DNA from 2 places in the Salinibacterium sp. SWN139 genome. Region 1 is predicted to be linked to the other one. Evidence: riboswitches for the same ligand, from Rfam matches in the RefSeq annotation. Region 1 holds a riboswitch; the other holds the start of a gene.
What was found. A riboswitch is a leader RNA that binds a small molecule or an ion and turns the genes downstream of it on or off. The one in region 1 is predicted to bind glycine.
Positions count from the first base shown of each region.

Region 1 (10,345 bases):
TTGAGCTTCAACGCGAGTGCCACAAGGTGTTCGCTCGAGCAGGATTCGCAGTTGTCGAGATGGTTTGAGACATCCTGAAAGTCGGCCTCGTTGAGTTCGCGGTCGAGGTATTCCTCGAGTTCAGCTTTTGCTTTTTCACAACCGCAGTCGGTCATTTGGTGCTCCTTGATGCTGCTGGCGTGCCGGGGGTGCGGTCACGCGCGTAGTCGGCCAGTAGTTCGCGCAACATACGACGGCCACGGTGCAGTCGGCTCATTACGGTGCCTACGGGGGTTTTCATAATGTCGGCGATCTCCTGATAGGAGAAGCCCTCAACGTCGGCGAAGTAGACCGCGAGGCGGAAGTCTTCGGGAATCGACTGCAGGGCATCCTTCACCGCGCTGTCGGGCAGGTGATCAATCGCTTCAGCCTCAGCAGACCGGGTTGACACCGACTGGGTGACAGATTCTGCGCCACCCAATTGCCAGTCTTCGAGCTCATCGATCGTGCCCTGATAAGGATTGCGCTGGTTCTTGCGATAAATGTTGATGAAGGTGTTGGTCTGGATGCGGTACAACCAGGCCTTCAAATTGGTGCCCTGCTGGTATTGCCCGAATGCTTGGAACGCTTTTACAAAGGTCTCTTGAACGAGATCTGCAGCGTCGGTGGGGTTGCGGGTCATACGCATGGCAGCGCCAAAAAGCTGGTCCATAAAGGGCAGCGCTTGCTCTTCAAACTGTCGTCGCTTCTCGTCAGCGGCAGCATCGGTAGCGCTGGGCTCAACTCTGTCGGTAGTCATTAGCGACAATTCTAGTTCGCTGATGACGGCATCCTGCTGAGTGTTCAGTACTGCGGTCATACGGGCGCCTCCTCCGTGGGGTCTTAAACGCCGATACTCTTAGTAACTGATGTTCGTATCTAAGTATTCCAACCCAGAATTCAGCCCGTATGACGACGAGACGGTGCCAGACACCACGGTGCCCGGAAACTGGCCTGCGCCCACCGTTTCGCATGCCCTCGCAGCGTCGCTGAGTTTGCCGGGCAGCAAGAGTCTCACGAACCGCGAACTGGTCTTGGCTGCCCTCGCTGATGGCCCCTCTCGTTTGCACTCGCCCCTTCATTCGCGCGATAGCGCTCTCATGATTCAGGCTCTCCGCGCGCTCGGCGTGAGAATTGACGAGATCGCAACGGGGAACGCTTTTGGTCCCGACCTACAGATCACCCCGGGCGAGCTCGAAGGTGGCACCTCAATCGATTGCGGTCTCGCGGGAACGGTCATGCGTTTCTTGCCGCCCGTTGCGGCGCTCGCCCTCGGGCCGGTCGCTTTCGACGGCGACGAAGCAGCCCTTCGTCGTCCCATGCGCACCACGATTGACTCACTGCGAGCGCTCGGCGTGGATGTGTCCGACGACGGTCGCGGAACCCTCCCCTTCAGCCTGTATGGCATGGGCACGGTTGCCGGCGGCGACGTCAGCATCGATGCTTCGGCATCCAGCCAATTCGTTTCTGGTCTTCTTCTCGCGGCAGCACGCTTCGAGAACGGACTCACGTTGCGTCACACCGGTGACAAGCTGCCGAGCATGCCGCACATTGAAATGACGGTGGCATGCCTTGCTGCACGTGGGGTCACGGTCGAGAGTCCGGAACCCGGGGTGTGGGTTGTTCCCGCTAGCCCCATCCGCGCGATCGACGTGGCGCTCGAGCCCGACCTCTCTAATGCAGCGCCGTTCTTGGCTGCCGCGATCGTGGCCGGCGGAACTGTCACGATTGAAGGCTGGCCAGAGTCAACCACTCAGGTCGGTGCTGACCTTGAGCAGCTACTTCCCCTTTTCGGGGCGACAGTCACTCGCAAAGATGGCGCGCTCACTGTCGATGGCGGCGTAGGCGTCGTGGGCGGCCAGCGCTACCCCGGAATTGAGCTCGACCTTTCTACCGGTGGTGAGCTCGCTCCCGCAATCGTGGCGATTGCAGCACTCGCGTCGTCCGCGAGCACAATCACGGGAATCGGTCACTTGCGCGGCCACGAAACCGACCGTCTCGCAGCCTTACGCACCGAGATCAAGGCGCTCGGCGGAGCCGTCACCGAACTCGACGACGGTCTCCACATTGAGCCAGCCGAACTCCACGGTGGCGTGTGGCACAGCTACGAAGACCACCGGATGTCCACGGCTGGCGCCATCATTGGCCTTGCCATTGAAGGCGTGGAGATTGAGGGTATCGACGCCACCGCCAAGACGCTCCCCCAGTTCCCAGAACTGTGGCGCACGCTCGTCGGCGATGCTCCGCTGACCACTGACACTCTCGGATTGCTCTAACGATGAGTTGGCTCACGGGCGATGACGACGATGATGACCGCAAGTACAGCGAATACGATGAGAGTTCGATTCGCATGCGGCCGAACCCCAAGGCGAATAAGCCACGGAGCAAGATTCGCCCCGACCACGCGGACGCCATCGAAGGACGCGTCTTTAGCGTCGATCGGGGCCGCTACGGCGTCTGGGTAGACGAGGGAACGCCAGACGAACGCCAAATCATCGCCGCTCGTGCCCGCGAACTCGGCCGCAACCAACAGGGCAAAGTGTCGGTCGTTACGGGTGACTGGGTCGACCTCGTCGGCGATACGACCGGCACCGAAGGCACTCTCGCGCGCATCGTGCGCATCCGAGAGCGCGCCACACTGCTTCGCCGCAGCGCCGACGACACGGATGCCGTCGAACGCATCATTGTCGCCAACGCCGACCAGATGCTCATCGTTGTTGCCGCCGCCGACCCGGAGCCGCGACCGAGACTCGTCGACCGCTATCTCGTGGCGGCCTTTGATGCGGGGATTGATCCCATCCTGTGCATCACCAAGACTGACCTGCAAGATCCGGCGCCGTTCTTGGAGAACTTTGCCGGTCTCGATCTGACAGTGATCGAGAGCCGTTCGGATGAGGTTCCCCTCGACGAGCTGCGCGCCCTTCTCGACGGGCACACTACGGTTGCGGTTGGCCACTCGGGAGTGGGCAAATCGACGCTCGTAAATGCTCTTGTGCCCGACGCTAATCGCGCGGTCGGCCATGTCAACGCAGTCACGGGGCGCGGGCGTCACACGTCGTCGTCAACCATTTCGTATCGCGTGGGCACCGGCTGGGTCGTCGATACTCCCGGAGTTCGATCTTTTGGCCTCGGTCACATCGACCCGAGCAAGATCTTGTCGTCGTTTACCGACTTGGCCGAGCTTGCCGAAGAGTGTCCGCGCGGCTGCACTCACTTGCCTGATGCCCCCGACTGCGCGATCGCTGAAGCGGTCGCAGCCGGAGCGCTCGGCGAGGTCGGTAAGTTGCGCCTCGACTCGTTCCAGCGGCTCATCACGACACTCGGTTCCGCTAGCGTGTAGTCGTGACCGAATACACTCTCGCCGACGATCTTTCCCTCGCGCTCGCCCTTGCCGGCGATGCCGACCTCATCTCGCTCGACCGCTTCACCGCGCTCGATCTCGAAGTCACGACTAAGCCCGACCGCACGCCGGTCACGGATGCCGACAAAGCTGTTGAGCGCAGCATCCGTGCCGGAATTGCTGCTGCCCGCCCCGGAGACTCGATTCTCGGAGAAGAGTATGGCGAGGCCGGAGACTCGAACCGCCAGTGGATTATCGATCCCATCGATGGCACCTCAAACTTTTTGCGCGGCGTCCCCATCTGGGGAACACTTATCTCGCTCGTCATCGATGGTGTGCCCCAGGTTGGAGTGGTCAGTTCCCCCGCTCTTGGTAAGCGGTGGTGGGCGGCCACCGGTCACGGCGCTTTCGCTCAGGCCCGCGATGGCGAGCCTGAACAGATCTCAGTGAGCAAGGTGTCCTCGCTTGAGGCGGCATCCATCAGCTACAACAGCCTGCCGGGCTGGGATGAAGCTGGTCGCCTCGATGCTGTCGTTGCGTTGACTCGTGCCACGTGGCGTTCGCGCGCGATCGGCGATATGTGGGCGTACATGTTGCTCGCCGAAGGTGCGCTCGATGTCGTGGGCGAATTCGATTTGAAGCCCTACGATATGGCGGCTCTGATCCCCATTGTGTTGGAAGCCGGCGGTCGTTTCACTTCTGTTGAAGGCGTTCCCGGACCGTGGGAAGGTAACGCTCTGGCAACAAATGGCGTACTTCACGACGAAGTTCTAGGGTTTTTGGGCTCTCATTAGCGTTTTTCCCGCTTCTTCCACCTGTGAATGTGCTGAATTTCACTAAGCTTGAGAAGAACGAAGCGTTATCACCTCAGACGAAAGAGACCCACTTCTATGACGACAGATAACATCTGGCGCCGGACGCTCGCCATCGCCACCATTGCTGTTGCAGCTGTGGCGCTCAGTGGCTGCAGCATCATCGATCAAGTTACGAACGAAATTTCGGATGCCGTCGACCCCGGAGCCGGCACCACTCAAGATATCTTCAGCCTCGTTATTGGTGACTGCGAAGTCGGCAACCAAGACGGCGGCGAAGTTTCCAGCACCAAGACCATCGACTGCGCCGAGCCGCACGATGCAGAGGTTTACGCGGCGTCCTACATGGCCGACGGTGATTTCCCCGGTGACTCCGCAATTGAAGATCAGGCAACGGCTGACTGCTACGCAGAGTTCGGAACCTTCATCGGCGCAGAGTACGAAGACTCGGTCTACGACTTCTCCTGGTACTACCCCACCGAGGGCAGCTGGTCAGAGGGCGACCGCGAGATCTTGTGCCTCGTCTACGACCCCTCCGGCGACCAGATCAGCGGTTCGCTTGCAGGTGCCGCAGAGTAATTTTCTTTTCGGAACGGCTGGCGAAGACACGGTCTTTGCCAGCCGTTCCGGCGTTAACGGGAAGAACTGAGAGCATGGGGGCGTTGCATCCGGTATCCGGATAAGAAACGCTGGAGCAAGTCGACACGAAAGCGGTAACGGACAATGAAGATCGAATTCCCCGGCTCCAACGGCTCCATGCTGGCGGCCCGCCTCGACCTCCCCGAAGGCACCCCTTCCGCCTACGCGCTCTTCGCTCACTGCTTCACGTGTTCGAAGGACTCATTCGCTGCCTCACGCATTTCGAAAGCACTCATTGACTACGGCATCGCCGTCTTGCGCTTCGACTTCACTGGCTTGGGCGGCTCCGACGGTGATTTTTCTAACACCAACTTCAGCTCAAACATCGATGATGTTGTGGCCGCCACTGAGTATCTCGGCACCAACTACCGCGCCCCCACGATCCTCATTGGCCACTCCCTGGGCGGAGCCGCCGTGCTCGCTGCAGCCCATCGCGTGCCCTCGACGCGTGCTGTCGTCACGCTCGGCAGTCCCAGCGATCCTGCCCACATCACGAATCTGTTCGCCCACGCGAGCGAGGAAATTGTGACTGCGGGAGAAGCAATGGTTCAGCTGGGCGGCCGCGAGTTCCGCATCCGCAAACAACTCCTCGATGACATTGCCGCACAGCCGCAGTCGGTTCGACTGCGTGATCTGGATGCCGCACTTTTGGTCATGCACTCCCCCATCGATCAGACCGTGGGCATCGACAACGCGCGGGAGATCTTCGAAACAGCGAAGCACCCCAAGTCGTTCGTGGCGCTCGATGGTGCGGATCATCTCCTGAGCAATCGTGATGATGCTGCTTTCGCGGCCAGCATGATCGCGGCCTGGTCGGCTCGCTATGCTTTCGACCACACCGCAGCCCCAGAACAGCGGGCGAGCAGTGCTGGACCGAAGACTCCTCCGGTCGTCGCCCACCCGAGCGCCTCGATCACCGCCGATGGCAGCTCGGTGATCGTCACCGAGAGCGGCCCTGCGCGCTACGAACAGCGCGTCTTTGCTTCGGGTCACGAGCTCATCTCTGATGAGCCTGCACCGCTGAGCGAAAATCATGGCCCAGCGCCCTATGACCTTGTCTTGGCCGGGCTCGGAAGCTGCACTTCCATCACCATCAGGATGTACGCCGACCGCAAAAAGATGCCGTTGAAGTCGGTCAGCGTTCGGCTGAGTCGCGAGCGTATCGACGCGGCCGCGTGCGAGCACTGCACCTCGACCGAAGGAATGGTCGAGCATTTCACACGCGAGCTCACGTTCGAGGGCGACCTCACTGCCGAGCAACGTGCTTCGCTTCTCGTCATTGCCGATAAGTGCCCCGTGCATCGCTCGCTCGAGGGCGAGATCTCCATCACGACGACAGAAACCGCGCCGTCGCTCTAGCTCTCCCCGCTCGCGAGGGTTACAGTAGTTAGGTAAGCCTAACTTTTATCGAAATGAGCTGGCGCCCGCGCCCATCGCCTATGACAATTGAACGTGACTCCGTCAAGCATCCCCTCGTCATCCGCCACCTGACGGTGAGCGCCGTCAGCCACCCGGCGCCGTCGATTGCGCGCATTACCCTCAGCGGTGATGAACTCGCCGGATTTGTCAGCAGTGGCCCCACCGACCACGTCAAAGTATTCTTTCCCGATCCCGCAACCGGCGTGCTCACTGCACCCACGATGACCGCCGATGGAATCAAGAAGCCCAAGGGCGAGGGCAAGGTTATCTCGCGTGACTACACCCCGCTCGGTTTCCGCACCGATGCTGGTCGTCACGAGCTCGACATCGACTTCGTCGTCCACGGAGACGAGGGGCCCGCCTCCGCCTGGGCCGGAAAAGCCGCCGCTGGCGACAGCCTCGTGATCGCCGGTCCGCGGGGATCACGACTGCTGCCCGTTGGCGCAACCCACGTCATCCTGATCGCGGACGAAACGGCGTTCCCTGCAGCCTCGCGCTGGATCGACATGCTCCCCACCTCGGTAAACATCACCGCCCTGTTCGACGTCGCCGACGAAAGCCTTGAGAGCTACTTCAGCGACGAGCTAAAGGCGCGCATGGATGCCGAGTGGTTCTATCGCCGTGACGGTCTTGGGCAGCTGGAAGCCGCGCTACGCGCGCTCGGTGAGATCGGTGAATCCACCTTCGTGTTCCTCGCCGGCGAAGCCACCACCCTGGTTCCGCTTCGGCGCTACCTGCGCCGCGAGCTTGGCCTCCCCAAGCAGCAAGTAACAGCCGACGGTTACTGGCGCCGTGGAGTGACAAACGCTGACCACCACGAGCCGATCGATCCCTCAGACCCCGAGGACTAAACGGTCTTCACGAGCGTGCGTTTCGCAGCGCTGAGTGGTGGAACGCCCGCTCGACTGAGCACCAGTCCGGCGCGAGATTGACGGGTCTGCGAGGCAGGCTCAAGTGTATGCTGAGGGCACAAGTGAACAGCCGTCATTCCGCTGCGGGAGAGTCCTTCCGATCGTTGGTTGGCGCCGTAGGAGCAAACCCTCTCCGGGAATCTCTCAGGCCCCAGTACCGCAGTGGATAGGCAACTCTGAAAAGCAGTCGGCCCTGTCCGACTCGCCGACGGGGCAACGCAACGCCACAAGCGTGCGGAAACTCTCAGGCCCGATACAGAGCGGAGAGGACTCGACGACACCCGTACGACGCTGTGCGGTGAAGAAACGGAGTCACCGTGGCCATTCGCAATCTGACCCCCCGAACTGAAGTACCAACGCCCTCGCTCGAAGAGGTGCCCCTCAGCAGCTTCGATCTGTTCACGGTCGGCATCGGCCCCTCCAGTTCACACACGGTCGGCCCCATGCGCGCGGCTGCGTCCTTCGCCGCTGATCTTTCCGACCACGGGATGCTCGACGCTGTCGACACTCTCAGCGTTCGCCTCTACGGTTCTCTCGCCGCAACCGGTGCTGGCCACGGCACGATGAGCGCGGTACTCATTGGCTTGGAGGGCAAGCTCCCCGACCAGGTTCTCCCCGCAGAGATGGAACAGATTCTGGCCCGCATCGAAGAATCTGGGCTGCTGCGCTTGGGCGCGAGTCACGATCTGCCGTTCCGCGAGTCCGACATCGCCCTGCACCCGCTCACCGTGCTCGACGGGCATCCGAACGGCATGCGCTTTGCGGCATACGATGCGGATGGCACCGCAATTCTCGAGGCAACCTACTTCTCGATCGGTGGCGGTTTCATCTATCGGGAGGGCGACAACCGTGATGGCAGCTCCTCTAGCGGCCCAGCCGCTGTGGCAGACCCGCTGCCGTTCCGCACTGCAGCGCAATTGCTCGCGCACTGTCGCGCCGAAGGGCTCAGCTTCAGCGGCGTGATGTTGCGCAACGAGTTGGCGCGCCGCCCCGAGTCTGAGGTGGTTGCTGGGCTCCTGCACATCCGCGATGTCATGGACGAGTGCAAGAACAACAGCCTAGAACGCACCGGCAACCTGCCCGGCAATTTGAGGGTGCGGCGTCGGGCTCCCGAGTGGCACCGACGCCTACGCGAAGAAGACCCCAACCGCGATCCGAACTTTTGGCAGGAATGGGTCAACCTCGTTGCCCTAGCCGTCAACGAAGAAAATGCCTCGGGTGGCCGGGTCGTCACCGCCCCCACCAACGGTGCTGCTGGCATCATCCCGGCCGTGCTGTTCTACGCGACCCATTACGCACCAGGTATGAAAGACGCCGACCAAGCGACAAAGGATGACGCTACCGTGCGCTTCTTGCTGGCCAGCGCGGCCGTGGGCGTGCTCTACAAGCGCATGGCTTCCATCTCGGGCGCCGAGGTCGGATGTCAGGGCGAGGTTGGCTCGGCCTCCTCCATGGCGGCTGCGGGGCTCGCTGAAATTCTCGGTGGAACTCCCGCGCAGGTCGAGAATGCGGCCGAGATTGCGATGGAACACAACCTCGGACTCACGTGCGATCCTATTGGTGGACTCGTGCAAATCCCGTGCATTGAGCGCAACGCGATTGCTGCCTCGAAGGCGATCAACGCTGCGAAGATGGCGTTGTGGGGTGATGGCGAGCACCGCGTCTCGCTCGATGAGGTCATTATCACGATGGCCGAGACCGGCAAGGATATGAGTTCGCGCTACAAAGAGACGTCGATGGGCGGTCTCGCCGTCAACGTCGTCGAGTGCTAGCGCGCGCGTATCGCAACGACAGCGCGCTAGCGAGCGGCGCGGAGGTAGCGTAGGAGTAGCGTTCCATCGGGCGCGGACAGCGCGTGCGCGAGCGACATGTTTTGCGGTGTCGCATCCGCCGCGTCCACAATACGTCGCGCCGAGCCGCCTTCAAGCCGCGGGCTCACGGTGAGGCAAAGCTCGTCGACAACGCCTTGGGCAATCATGGTTGCGAAGAGTGTTGGACCGCCCTCGCTGTGCTGCTGAACTAGCCCGCGCTCCGCCAAAAGGTGTTTCATCTCGACGGTGTCTACGGCAGCATCCCCCGCAATGATCACGTCAGCAACCTCTTCGATTCGTTTACGACTCTCCGCGGGTGCGCTCTCGGTGGTCACCACGAGGGGGCGCGTCGCATAGCTGCCTAGGTCTCCCGGTTCCAGCCGCAGGGATGCCGTCACAATGGCAAACGGGGGCTGAGCAGCGAGTCCTTGCGTAGTCCGCCACTCCGCAGATTCCTCGTCGAGAGCGAGGTTGCGGTAGCCCTCTTGCCGCACTGTTCCTGCGCCAACGACGATGACATCCGCAAGTCGACGGAGCAGCCCGAAAACACGACCGTCTGAGTCCGTGCCAAGGCCACCCGATACTCCCTCGTGGGTAGCAGCACCATCGATGCTCGACACAAAGTTCGCGCGCAACCACGGCACCGATCGATCAGCTACCGCGTAGCTCGCGAGAAGTTGTTCGTCGGTGAGAGGTGCTCCTGCGTTGAGGGAATGGATGTCGGATGCGTCGGCCACAGTGCCTACCTTTCGTTGATGTCGGACATGTTGTGCTTCAGCAGCGCGGGCTCGCGGAACCCCAGAATCGCTTCCGTCATGCGCACGGCAGCTACCGTTTCAGCGACCTCGTGCACCCGCACCACCCTCGCGCCATTGAGGATGGATGCCACGGCGGCTGCGAGCGAACCTTCTAACCGTTCATGCTTCGGCTTATCAAGCACTTCGCCGATGAAGTCTTTATTGGAGAGCGCGACGAGGGTCGGCAACCCGAGTTCGGTGATTACGTCGAGGCGGCGCGTGAGTTCGAGGCTGTGCAGCGTGTTCTTGTTCAGGTCATGCCCCGGATCGATGAAGAGCCGATCGTCGGCAACTCCAGAATCCAAAGCTTGCTCGACTCGGCTCTGCAGAAAGTCACGCACCTCTGCCGCAACATCGTCATACTGCGGCCGCGCGAACTGGGTGCGTGGCTGCGCCCGCGAATGAACAAGAATGAGCGATGCATCACTGGCAGCAACAACTCCGGCGAGGTCAGGATCGCTCAGGCCTGTCGTGTCATTGATCACCGTGGCACCGGCCGCGATGCTGCGGCGTGCAACCTCAGCGTGGAACGTGTCGACGGAGATCACGACGTCGGATGCTTCGCGAAGCGCCTGCACCACAGGAACGACTCGCTCGC
Region 1 covers NZ_JADYWV010000004.1:1,932-12,276, reverse strand. The annotation lists gene I6E74_RS13160 (anti-sigma factor) at 1-155, opposite strand, end outside; gene I6E74_RS13155 (sigma-70 family RNA polymerase sigma factor) at 152-778, opposite strand; gene aroA (3-phosphoshikimate 1-carboxyvinyltransferase) at 888-2,294, shown strand; gene rsgA (ribosome small subunit-dependent GTPase A) at 2,297-3,358, shown strand; gene I6E74_RS13140 (inositol monophosphatase family protein) at 3,361-4,152, shown strand; gene I6E74_RS13135 (septum formation family protein) at 4,249-4,749, shown strand; gene I6E74_RS13130 (bifunctional alpha/beta hydrolase/OsmC family protein) at 4,894-6,168, shown strand; gene I6E74_RS13125 (siderophore-interacting protein) at 6,249-7,079, shown strand; glycine riboswitch at 7,214-7,309, shown strand; gene I6E74_RS13120 (L-serine ammonia-lyase) at 7,457-8,911, shown strand; gene I6E74_RS13115 (pyrimidine reductase family protein) at 8,938-9,687, opposite strand; gene folP (dihydropteroate synthase) at 9,693-10,345, opposite strand, start outside.

Region 2 (10,345 bases), on a different contig from region 1:
CATAGCCGAAGGATGCGCAGAACCGTTCGAGCGCGAGCGGGTTGGCGCGGTGCGATTCTGCCGCATACGCGACCCGGTTGGTGTGGTCGATGACCATCGCGCCGGTGCCCTCAAGGTAGATGCCGTCGTGCTCTAATCCGGAATAGTCCACGACATCCTGCACCCGAAAGTCATGCTTCAACATTTCAATGACATCGGTGCGTCGCTCGGTGCGCCGGTTTGGAGCAAACATCGGATACACCGCAACGCGGCCACCACTGTGCGTCGAGAACCAGTTGTTCGGGAACACACTGTCGGGCCGAGTGCTCTCCTCATCCTCAAACACGTGGATGTTGACGCCCGCGTCACGCAACGTCTCGGCCACCTGGGTGGACTCGTCGTACGCGGCGCGAGCAATCTCATCCGGAGTGCGGCTGGGGTCAGTCGACTGGAAGGCATTGTCGCCCGCAGTTTGGCTATTCGGTGTGAAACGGTGCGGGCGGATGAGAACAGCGGCCGAAGGGGCCTGAACGCTCATCGGTGGCCTACGCGGTCAGTACAGGAACGCGCGACACGAGCGAGAACAGATCCTTGGGGTCAGCAGGGTCGGCAATCAGGTCAAGGTTCGTTGCATAGTCGGTGTCGCGAACAGCGTCGAAGACGTAGCGCAGTGCCGAGAAGTCTTCGATCGCGAAGCCAACGGAGTCGAAGAGTGTCACTTCCTCAGCGGAGCTGCGGCCCGTCGCGGTTCCGGCGAGAACTTCCCACAGCTCGGTGATGGGGGAGTCCGCTTCAACCTGCTGAATTTCGCCCTCGATGCGGGTTTGCTCGGGAAACTCGACGAACACGGTCGAGTTGCGCACGATGGCCTCTTCGAGTTCTGTCTTGCCCGGGCAGTCGCCGCCAATGGCGTTGAGGTGCATGCCGGGTTCAATCATGTCGGCGGTGAGAATCGTCGCGTTCTTCTTGTCGGCGGTGCACGTGGTGACGATGTCGGCGCCCGCAACAGCGTCTGCTGCTGAGGTTGCGCGCACGATGTCGAAACCGAGTGGCTCAACGTTGCGGATGAACTTGTCCATCGCGGCGGGGTCGGTGTCCCAGACGCGCAGGCTCGTGATGCCGAGGCCGGCGCGGAAGCCGAGTGCCTGGAACTCAGACTGAGTGCCGGTGCCGATGAGGGCGAGAACACTGGAGTCGGGGCGAGCCAAAGCGCGCGCGGCCATGACGGAGGTCGCAGAGGTGCGCAACGCCGTAAGTAGGGTCATCTCCGAGAAGAAGGTGGGGTAGCCGTTGTCGACGCGGGCAAGCATGCCGAGCGCAGTCACGGTCTGGAAGCCCAGTGCAGGGTTGGATGGGTGGCCATTGACATACTTAAAGCCGTACGTTTCGCCATCGCTCGTCGGCATCAATTCGATGACGCCTTCGGGGGAGTGGGCGGCAACGCGAGGTGACTTGTCGAACTGGGGCCACTTGGCATAATCCTGTTCGAGGTAACCCACGATGCCCATAATGATTGGCTCGATGCCGGTGTCGGCAATCCAGCGGCGCATGTTGTTGACGTCTACGTAGTGAACCATGGTCACTCCTTTCGTTGCGGTAATCGTGCTTCCTACGTTACGAATGTGCACTATGTAGCTACAACTCCCAGTCGACGCTATTTCCGGCCAATAACTAGGCATAATGCAATGCTAAATTATACACTTTGTGTATGTCTGACTTAGATGACCTCGATCGTCGCCTCCTCGCCGCGCTTCGAGCCGATGCGCGCGAGTCCGTGGCGAGCCTCTCGCGTCGCCTTAACGTCACCCGCGCGACCGTCACGAGCCGTATCGATCGCCTCGTGAGCAACGGCACAGTGCTCGGTTTCTCGATTCGTATTCGGGAAGATCGCGACCCCTCGTTTATTCGGGCGATTGCCTTTGTGGAGGTAGAAGGGCGATCGACGGACTCTGTGATCAGCCAGTTGCGAGGCCTGCCCGAGATCCATGAACTTCACACCACCAACGGCGCCTGGGATCTGGTGGCAGACATCCGCACCGACAGCCTCAGCAACTTCGACCGGGTGCTGGCCCGCATGCGAAATGTGGAAGGTGTCGTGAACAGCGAGACCAGTTTGTTGCTCAGTTCAGCGCTCCTGTAACGCGATTGCCCTCCCCACATTGCTATGCTGAACTCACAACTGAACATCGGGCCGCAACACGATGCGGGAGAGCCGGGCACCCAGCGCTAGTCAACTGAAATTGGCAAGCGCCAGGCCGGCACCGAAGGAGCAAGCCTCCCCGCCAATCTCTCAGGTTCACGTACCGCACCGCACTGGCCACTCTGGAAAGAGAACCTCGCATCACCCTGAGGTTCCGCCGACGGTGAAAGCTCGCTAGCGTTTAGCGTGTGAAGCTCTCAGGCTCATCACAGAGGGGGAGTTCTATTCACTAGCCCATGCGCCAGGAGAACTCCGTGACCGATGTATCAAGTTCTGAAGCTTCATCCGCTGAATCTTCGCCCACCGCGGTGAGGTATTCGCCGTTGCACAGCATCCATGAGCAACTCGGTGCTGCGTTCACCGATTTCGCTGGGTGGATGATGCCGGTGCGGTATAGCTCCGACCTCGCCGAGCACCATGCCGTGCGCACCGCTGCCGGCATTTTCGACATCTCGCACATGGCAGAGATTCACGTGCGCGGCGCTGACGCTGGCGCGTACCTCGACTACGCACTCGCGGGCAAGCTCTCGGGTATTGCCTTGGCGCAAGCCAAGTACAGCCTGTTGCTCAATGAGGCGGGCGGCATCATCGATGACCTCGTGACCTATCGCCTTGCCGACGACCATTTCCTCGTCGTGGCGAACGCAGGCAACCGTTTCGCTGCCGCAACTGCTCTCACCGAGCGCGCTGCCGACTTTGACGTAGTGGTCACCGACGAGAGCGACGACTACGCGCTCATCGCCGTGCAGGGTCCGGTCTCGCGCGCCATCCTCGAAGCGACCACCGGTCTCGGCGACTTCGCTACGCCGCTCGATGAACTGAAGTACTACCGCGAAACCGCGGCCACTTTCAATGGCACCGACCTCATTATCGGTCGCACTGGCTACACGGGCGAAGACGGCTTTGAGTTGTACATTCATGTGGATGCCGCGGCCGACCTCTGGGCAGCGCTCACCGTCGCCGGCGAACCGCTCGGCCTCGTGCCCGCCGGTCTCGCGTGCCGAGACACTCTCCGCCTCGAAGCGGGCATGCCGCTGTACGGTCACGAACTCAACCTCAGCACCTTCCCCGTGCAGGCGGGCCTCGGCCGCGTTGTTGCGCTCAGCAAGGAGGGCGACTTCGTCGGTCGCAGTGCGATCGAAGCCGGGCCGGATGCTGGTGCCCGCGTGCTCGTCGGCCTCGCCGCTGAAGGTCGTCGCGCCGGTCGCGCCGACTACCTGCTCTTTCACGGTGATAAAGAAGTTGGCGTCATTACCTCGGGTGCGCTCTCGCCGACCCTGGGCCACCCCATCGCGATGGCTTATGTCGACCCCGCCGTGAGCGAAGTCGGCACCGAGCTTCACATTGATGTGCGGGGCAGTCGCATTGCTGCATCCGTTGTTTCCCTACCCTTCTACAAAAGAGAGGCCTGATCATGGCTGAGAAGAGCGAATTGCAGTACACCGCCGAGCACGAGTGGGTGTTGGTTGACGGCAATGTCGCGACGGTCGGAATCACCGACTTCGCCGCAGGCAAGCTGGGCGACATCGTTTTCGTTGATCTGCCCAAGGTCGGCGCCACCGTCGCTGAGGGCAAGATCGTCGGCGAGATTGAGTCGACCAAGTCGGTGGGCGAACTCTTCGCTCCCGTTGCGGGAACCGTCGTCGAATCCAACGATGCTGTCGCCGACAGCCCAGAACTCGTCAACAGTGACCCCTTCGGTGAAGGCTGGCTCGTGAAGATCGAATTTACTGAACTCCCGTCGATGCTCAGCCTCGACGAATACACCGCATTGACAGGCGAATAATGCCCAACCCTTTCATCAGCGGCACGTTTGCTGACCGCCACATCGGCACGGATGACGCAGCCCAGGCCAGCATGTTGGCCGCTGTCGGCTACGACAGCCTTGAATCGCTCGTGGATGCCGCGGTTCCGCCGGCGATTCACCAGACTCCGATTGTGAATTCCACGATCCCGGCTCCTGCTTCCGAGCGTGAAGCGCTCGCCGAACTGCGTGCTCTCGCTGGCGCAAACAAGATTCGTCGCAGCATGATCGGTCTCGGTTATTACGACACCATCACACCCGCGGTGATCAAGCGCAACGTGCTCGAAAACCCGAGCTGGTACACGGCGTACACGCCGTACCAGCCGGAGATTTCCCAGGGTCGCCTTGAGGCTCTCCTCAACTTCCAGACGATGGTTGCTGACCTTGCTGGAATGACCACGACGAACGCGTCGATGCTCGATGAGGGCACCGCCGCTGTTGAGGGGATGCTCCTTGCGCGCCGTGCGGCTCGCGTGGAGTCGCCCGTGTTCATCGTGGATGCCGATACTTTTCCGCAGACCAAGGCTCTGCTGGCGAACCGCGCGGAGGCTCTCGGAATTGAGCTTGTTGAGATCGACCTGGCAACGCTCGGTGCGAACCCTGAGCTGCCGGAGTGCTTCGGCGCGCTCATCCAATACCCGGGTGCAACCGGTCGCGTGTGGGATTCCAGCGAGGTTATCGCTGCGGTGAAAGCTCACGGCGGACTCGCCGTTGTTGCCGCTGATCTGCTTGCGTTGACGATTCTCAAGTCGCCAGGTGAACTCGGCGCAGATGTTGCCGTCGGCACCACGCAACGCTTCGGCGTTCCGATGGGCTTCGGCGGACCGCACGCCGGCTACATGTCGGTGCGCAAGGGCCTCGAACGCCAGTTGCCCGGCCGCCTCGTCGGCGTATCTCAGGATGCCGCTGGCGACCCCGCCTACCGTCTTTCGTTGCAGGCGCGGGAGCAGCACATCCGCCGCGAGAAAGCGACCTCCAACATCTGTACCGCGCAGGTTTTGCTCGCTGTTATGGCATCCATGTATGCCGTTTATCACGGACCGCAGGGCCTCAAGCGAATCGCTCAGCGCATCCACCACGACACCGCGAAGTTCGCAGCACGCTTGACCGCTGCCGGCTACACGGTCGAGAACGAGACCTTCTTCGACACCCTGTCGGTGACGAAAAAGGGCCAGGCGCAAGCGATAGCCACCAAGGCGCTCGAGAGCGACATCCTGCTTTATGTTGTGGATGCTGACACTGTTCGTTTGAGCTTCGACGAAGTCTCGACGCAGCCTTACGGCGGAATGCTCGCAGCGCAAGAGAATGATCTCGCGGAAGCCTTTGGGCTCGAGGGCGGCTTCTTCAGCTACTCGCCCGACGACACCACAATCCCCAAGGATCTCAACCGCACGAGCGAGTACCTCACGCACCCGGTGTTCAACACGCACCGCTCGGAGACGAGCATGATGCGCTACCTCAAGTACCTCGCCGACAAGGATTACGCGCTCGACCGCGGCATGATCCCGCTGGGCTCGTGCACGATGAAGCTCAACGCAGCGACCGAGATGGAAGCGGTGAGCTGGCCGGAATTTGCGGGCATCCATCCCTTCGCTCCGGCCGAAGATGTGTCGGGCTATCTCGTCATGATTTCGCACCTCGAGTCGTGGCTCACTGAGGTCACCGGTTACGACACCGCGTCGTTGCAGCCAAACGCCGGAAGCCAGGGCGAACTCGCGGGGCTCCTCGCGATTCGTGGCTATCACCGCGCGAATGGCAACCCGGAACGCACGATTTGCCTCATTCCGTCGAGTGCGCACGGCACGAACGCCGCCAGCGCCATGCTCGCCGGAATGCGTGTCGTTGTGGTGGCTTGCGATGATCTCGGCAACGTCGACCTCGACGACCTGCGCGCCAAGATCGCCGAGCACGCGAGTGAAATCGCCGCCCTCATGATCACCTACCCCTCCACCCACGGTGTTTACGAGCACGAAGTGCGTGAAATCACGCAGGCCGTGCACGATGCTGGCGGACAGGTGTACGTCGATGGCGCCAACCTCAACGCTCTGCTCGGTTACGCGCGGTTCGGTGACTTTGGCGGCGATGTCAGCCACCTCAACCTGCACAAGACCTTCTGCATCCCTCACGGTGGTGGCGGTCCCGGCGTTGGTCCGGTTGTGGCGAAAGCGCACTTGGCTAAGTTCTTGCCTGGACACCCCATGGCGCAGAGCCAGCATCATCCGGCTTTCGACATGCAGACCGGTGCTGCCGGCCCGTATGTTCACGCCGGGGGAGCGGTCAGTGCTGCACCGTACGGAAGCCCGAGCATTCTGCCGATCACGTGGGCCTACGTGCGCATGATGGGATCGGCTGGCCTCAAAGCCGCGACCGGTGCCGCTGTGCTTTCGGCCAACTACATTGCGGTGCGCCTACGCGAGCACTTCCCGGTGCTGTACGCGGGAGACAACGGCCTCGTTGCTCACGAGTGCATCCTCGATCTGCGTCCCCTCAAGGAAGCGACCGGCATCGACAACAACGATGTCGCCAAGCGCCTCATTGACTACGGTTTCCACGCTCCGACGATGTCGTTCCCGGTATCGGGCACGCTCATGGTTGAACCTACCGAGAGCGAAGACCTCGCCGAGCTCGATCGCTTCATCCACGCGATGATTGCCATCAAGGAAGAAGCGGATGCCGTGGCGGCCGGAACGTGGCCAGCCGACGACAATCCCCTCATCAACGCTCCGCACACGGCGCATTCGGTGATCGCCGGCGACTGGGATCACTCGTATTCGCGTGAGCAAGCGGTGTATCCGTTGAGCTCTCTCGTTTCAGGCAAGTACTGGCCGCCGGTACGCCGTGTTGACAACGCGTATGGCGACCGCAATTTGGTCTGCTCGTGCCCGCCGATTGAGGCGTTTGCGCACTAGCGAAATGCCCTAAATTTCGTTGCTTGAGTAACGGAAAATGGCGCGTGCGAAACCGATCCAGTTCGGTTCTGCACGCGCCATAATTGTGTCCCCCGAATGTGGGACACCAGCATTCGTCTGGCATCGGCATCTGCCGTGGGTAAAATTCTTCACTTTAGCTGGATTTTCTCTCTTCAGGTGTTGTAATGTGCGTTTGGTGTACAGCGAGTGGTCGACCCGACGACCCCAAATCGCTTTCTCACCGACTGGAGAGCTTCGTGACCACCCGACGGCATCGACACCGTAAAACTTTTTGGCAACGGTGGAAGAAGCGTTGGTGGCTGGCGCCGGTGGCACTGGTTGCCATTGCAGCACTCTCTCTCGCTGGCATCCAACTGGGTGCAATTGGATGGATTTCGGATGCTGTTGCGCCGTTAGCGGGCGGCTGCACAGAGACTCGCCCTGTCGTAATCGCCGCTGACCCGTCGATTGCTCCTGCCCTCACTATCGTCGCGGCGGAGTTCGATGAGGCCGACGGCAACTGCACGGAAACCGAAGTCCGTTCGCTCGTTTCGGCAGACACCGCTGCTCTCTTCGCTTCAGGTGCTGCCGGCGATCTCGACGCGTGGGTTCCGGACTCGGCGGCTTGGCTCGATCGCGTCACATCGATGGCCGACTCGTTGGGGCGCACTGCCCCCGAGCTCGAGATCACCGACTACGTGGCGAGCACCCCGGTAGTGCTGGCTACATCCGCATCGCAAGTCGCTGACCTCGGCGATACGCCGCTGTCGTGGGAATCACTACTCAGCGGCACTGTGGTGACCCTGGTTCCTGACCCCGAGGCGAATACCGCGAGCCTTGCTGGCCTTGCGCAGCTGCAGTCGGTCTCGTCTGCTGAAGATCCGCGCCAGTTCGCGGGTGCCATGATCGCCATGGGAAAAACAATTCCCCAGACTTCCGAAGAGGCTTTCGGGCTCGCGACTGACGCAACTCTGCCCACCGTTGTCGTGACAACGGAGCGCGAAGTTGCCACCTACAACAGCGGGTCTGAGTCCTCGCCCATGATCGCGCTATATCCGACGGACGGAACGGTCGAATTGACCTACCCCTTTGTTGAGGTCGTCGGTGGGGATGAAGAAGCTGAGACGTCCACTTCAGCGACCTCTACGTCCACAGGCGCTTCCGCTGCAGTAGCGAGTGAAATAGTCGCTGCCGATGCTCCGCAACGACTTCTTACGGCGCTGGCGGCGGCAACGCGCTCGTCGGCTGAAGTATTGGCCAAGGAGGGTTTCCGCGATGCTGATGGTGGCGGCGACTTGCGGGTGACGGGAGTTCCCGAGACAGCCACTGAAGCGAAGCCGACGGCAGATGCTGCAGTACAGATCGAGATTCTTCGTTCGTGGAGTGTTCTTACGCTTCGTTCGCGACTCCTCGTTGTCATTGACACTTCAGGTTCCATGCTGGATCCGGCGAATAATGGCCTGCGACGAATCGACGTGTTCCAGCTCGCTGCTAGTGAGGCGCTGTCAAAGTTCTCGGGCGAAGCCGAGCTGGGCGTGTGGGCCTTCTCGCAGAACCGTATCGGCACTCAGGACTGGGAACCGCTGTCGCCGATTGCACCGCTATCTGATCCCGACCATGTGGCTCAAATCAATGACGTCGTCGCATCGTTGCCAGATCGCATTTATGGCTACACGGGGCTCTATGACACCATCTTGGCTGCGGTCAAGGAGGTCAAGGAAGACTACGACCCGTCGAAGATCAACTCGGTTCTGCTCATCACTGATGGCTACAACGAAGACGACAACGGCATCAGCCTGTCGGCGCTTCTCAAAAACTTGAAAGCGCTCGACGATCCGAATGAGCCCGTTCCAGTGATCTTGATCGGTTTCGGTCCGGACACTGACTTGGAGTCGATGACGGAAATTGCGCAGTCCACGGGTGGTGCAGCGTATTCCGCTGCCGTGCCAGAAGACCTCGGCAAGGTGCTCGTGGATGCCCTCAGCCAGCGGTCCTGTCGTCCGAACTGCACGTAGTCGCTCAGGCCGCGGCTCGCTGACTCTCGAAGCGGAGCATCCTGAGGATGCCCGCTCGAGGGGGTCAGCGCTGCGGCGACGCAGACCGCTGCAGTGCGGCGCTAACGCGTCTCGTTGTCGTCGCTGATGCTGACGATCCAGTTCACGGAGTAGCGGTCGAGCACCATTCCGAAGATCCCGCCCCATTCGGCGCGCTCGAGCGGCATGTCGATTCGACCACCGTCGCACAGCTTTTCCCAGTAGCCCTCGATGGCGGCTTTTTCGCTCAGGTAGCCCGCAATCGAGATCGACATCGATCCGCCAGGGCTGTAGTCCATGGTTTTGGGGGTGTCGGCCAGCATCAGCGTGATTCCGGCCGGGGATTCCAGCTGGCCGTGCATGACCCACTCTTGTTCTTCGGGATCTTCACTGGCGTTGAAATCGGCGAAGGTATGAATTTCGGTGGTGCCGCCGAACACGGACTGGTAGTAGGCAAGAGCTTCGCGAGCATTGTCTCTAAAGCTCAGGTAGGGGTTCGTTTTCATGGTTGTTTCCTCTCTGGAGCTATTCGGCGGCGGGAACCACGGGAAATTCGAGGCGGGTGAGGAGCTCTGCTTCGACAACCTCGCCAGGGGTGTTGAGGTATATTTCGCGGGGTGCTCCGGCGTAGGTGTGGCCGTGTTCGCTAAACCAATCAAAAACGTCGTTGTAGGTGGCCTTGAGGCCGCTGTAGGCACCGTGATGTGTGACCGTAGCAACGCGGCCGCCAGCGAGTTCGTGTGTCGCGAGCACTGGATGGTCGATGAGCCCATTCGCGACTGGAACGCAGACTTCGCACTTCCATGGCCCATCGGTGCGCATCTCTTCGGTGTACACGGCCATCACGGGCCCCGCGACGGTGATGGCGGGGTCGGCAGTCTCGGTGAGCAGGGTGCCGATTGCGCCGCTCATGTCGGCAGGCAGAGTTTGCATCGTTGTCGAGAACTCGATGCCGGCAACGACGTGGCTTGGCACTGTTTCAATAGTGATTTCCGACGACATGCGCCACACTCTACGCCTCGGGTGTAGCGAACGGTACTGGTTGTGGAGAACTATTCCGTGGCGCCGAAGAGCGCGGGAAACGCTCCTAGAGCCCAGCCGTAGCCGATAAAGATGGCAGCGTCGATAAGGGTGTGGGCAATGACAAGGGGCAGCACTCGACGGTAGCGCGTGTAGAGCCAGCCGAAAAGCAATCCCATGGCGACGTTGCCGACAAACGCGCCAATGCCCTGGTAGAGGTGATAGGTGCCGCGCAGGATCGCAGTCGAGATAATGATCTGCCAGCGGCTCCAGCCAAGGTCGCCGAGTCGGGCGTAAAGGTAGCCGATCACGATGACTTCTTCGGTAATACCGGCACGCAGCGCCGAGAGCAGCAGCACGGGCACGGTCCACCAGTATTGGTCGAGTGCAGCGGGGACAA
Region 2 covers NZ_JADYWV010000003.1:162,737-173,081, reverse strand. The annotation lists gene ctlX (citrulline utilization hydrolase CtlX) at 1-517, opposite strand, end outside; gene I6E74_RS10770 (ornithine cyclodeaminase) at 525-1,556, opposite strand; gene I6E74_RS10765 (Lrp/AsnC family transcriptional regulator) at 1,688-2,119, shown strand; glycine riboswitch at 2,174-2,295, shown strand; gene gcvT (glycine cleavage system aminomethyltransferase GcvT) at 2,434-3,591, shown strand; gene gcvH (glycine cleavage system protein GcvH) at 3,594-3,965, shown strand; gene gcvP (aminomethyl-transferring glycine dehydrogenase) at 3,965-6,892, shown strand; gene I6E74_RS10745 (VWA domain-containing protein) at 7,222-8,907, shown strand; gene I6E74_RS10740 (VOC family protein) at 9,009-9,431, opposite strand; gene I6E74_RS10735 (GyrI-like domain-containing protein) at 9,451-9,927, opposite strand; gene I6E74_RS10730 (CPBP family intramembrane glutamic endopeptidase) at 9,978-10,345, opposite strand, start outside.
Region 2: it holds a riboswitch for glycine, as region 1 does, so the genes downstream of both, gcvT (glycine cleavage system aminomethyltransferase GcvT) here and I6E74_RS13120 (L-serine ammonia-lyase) in region 1, are expected to answer to the same signal.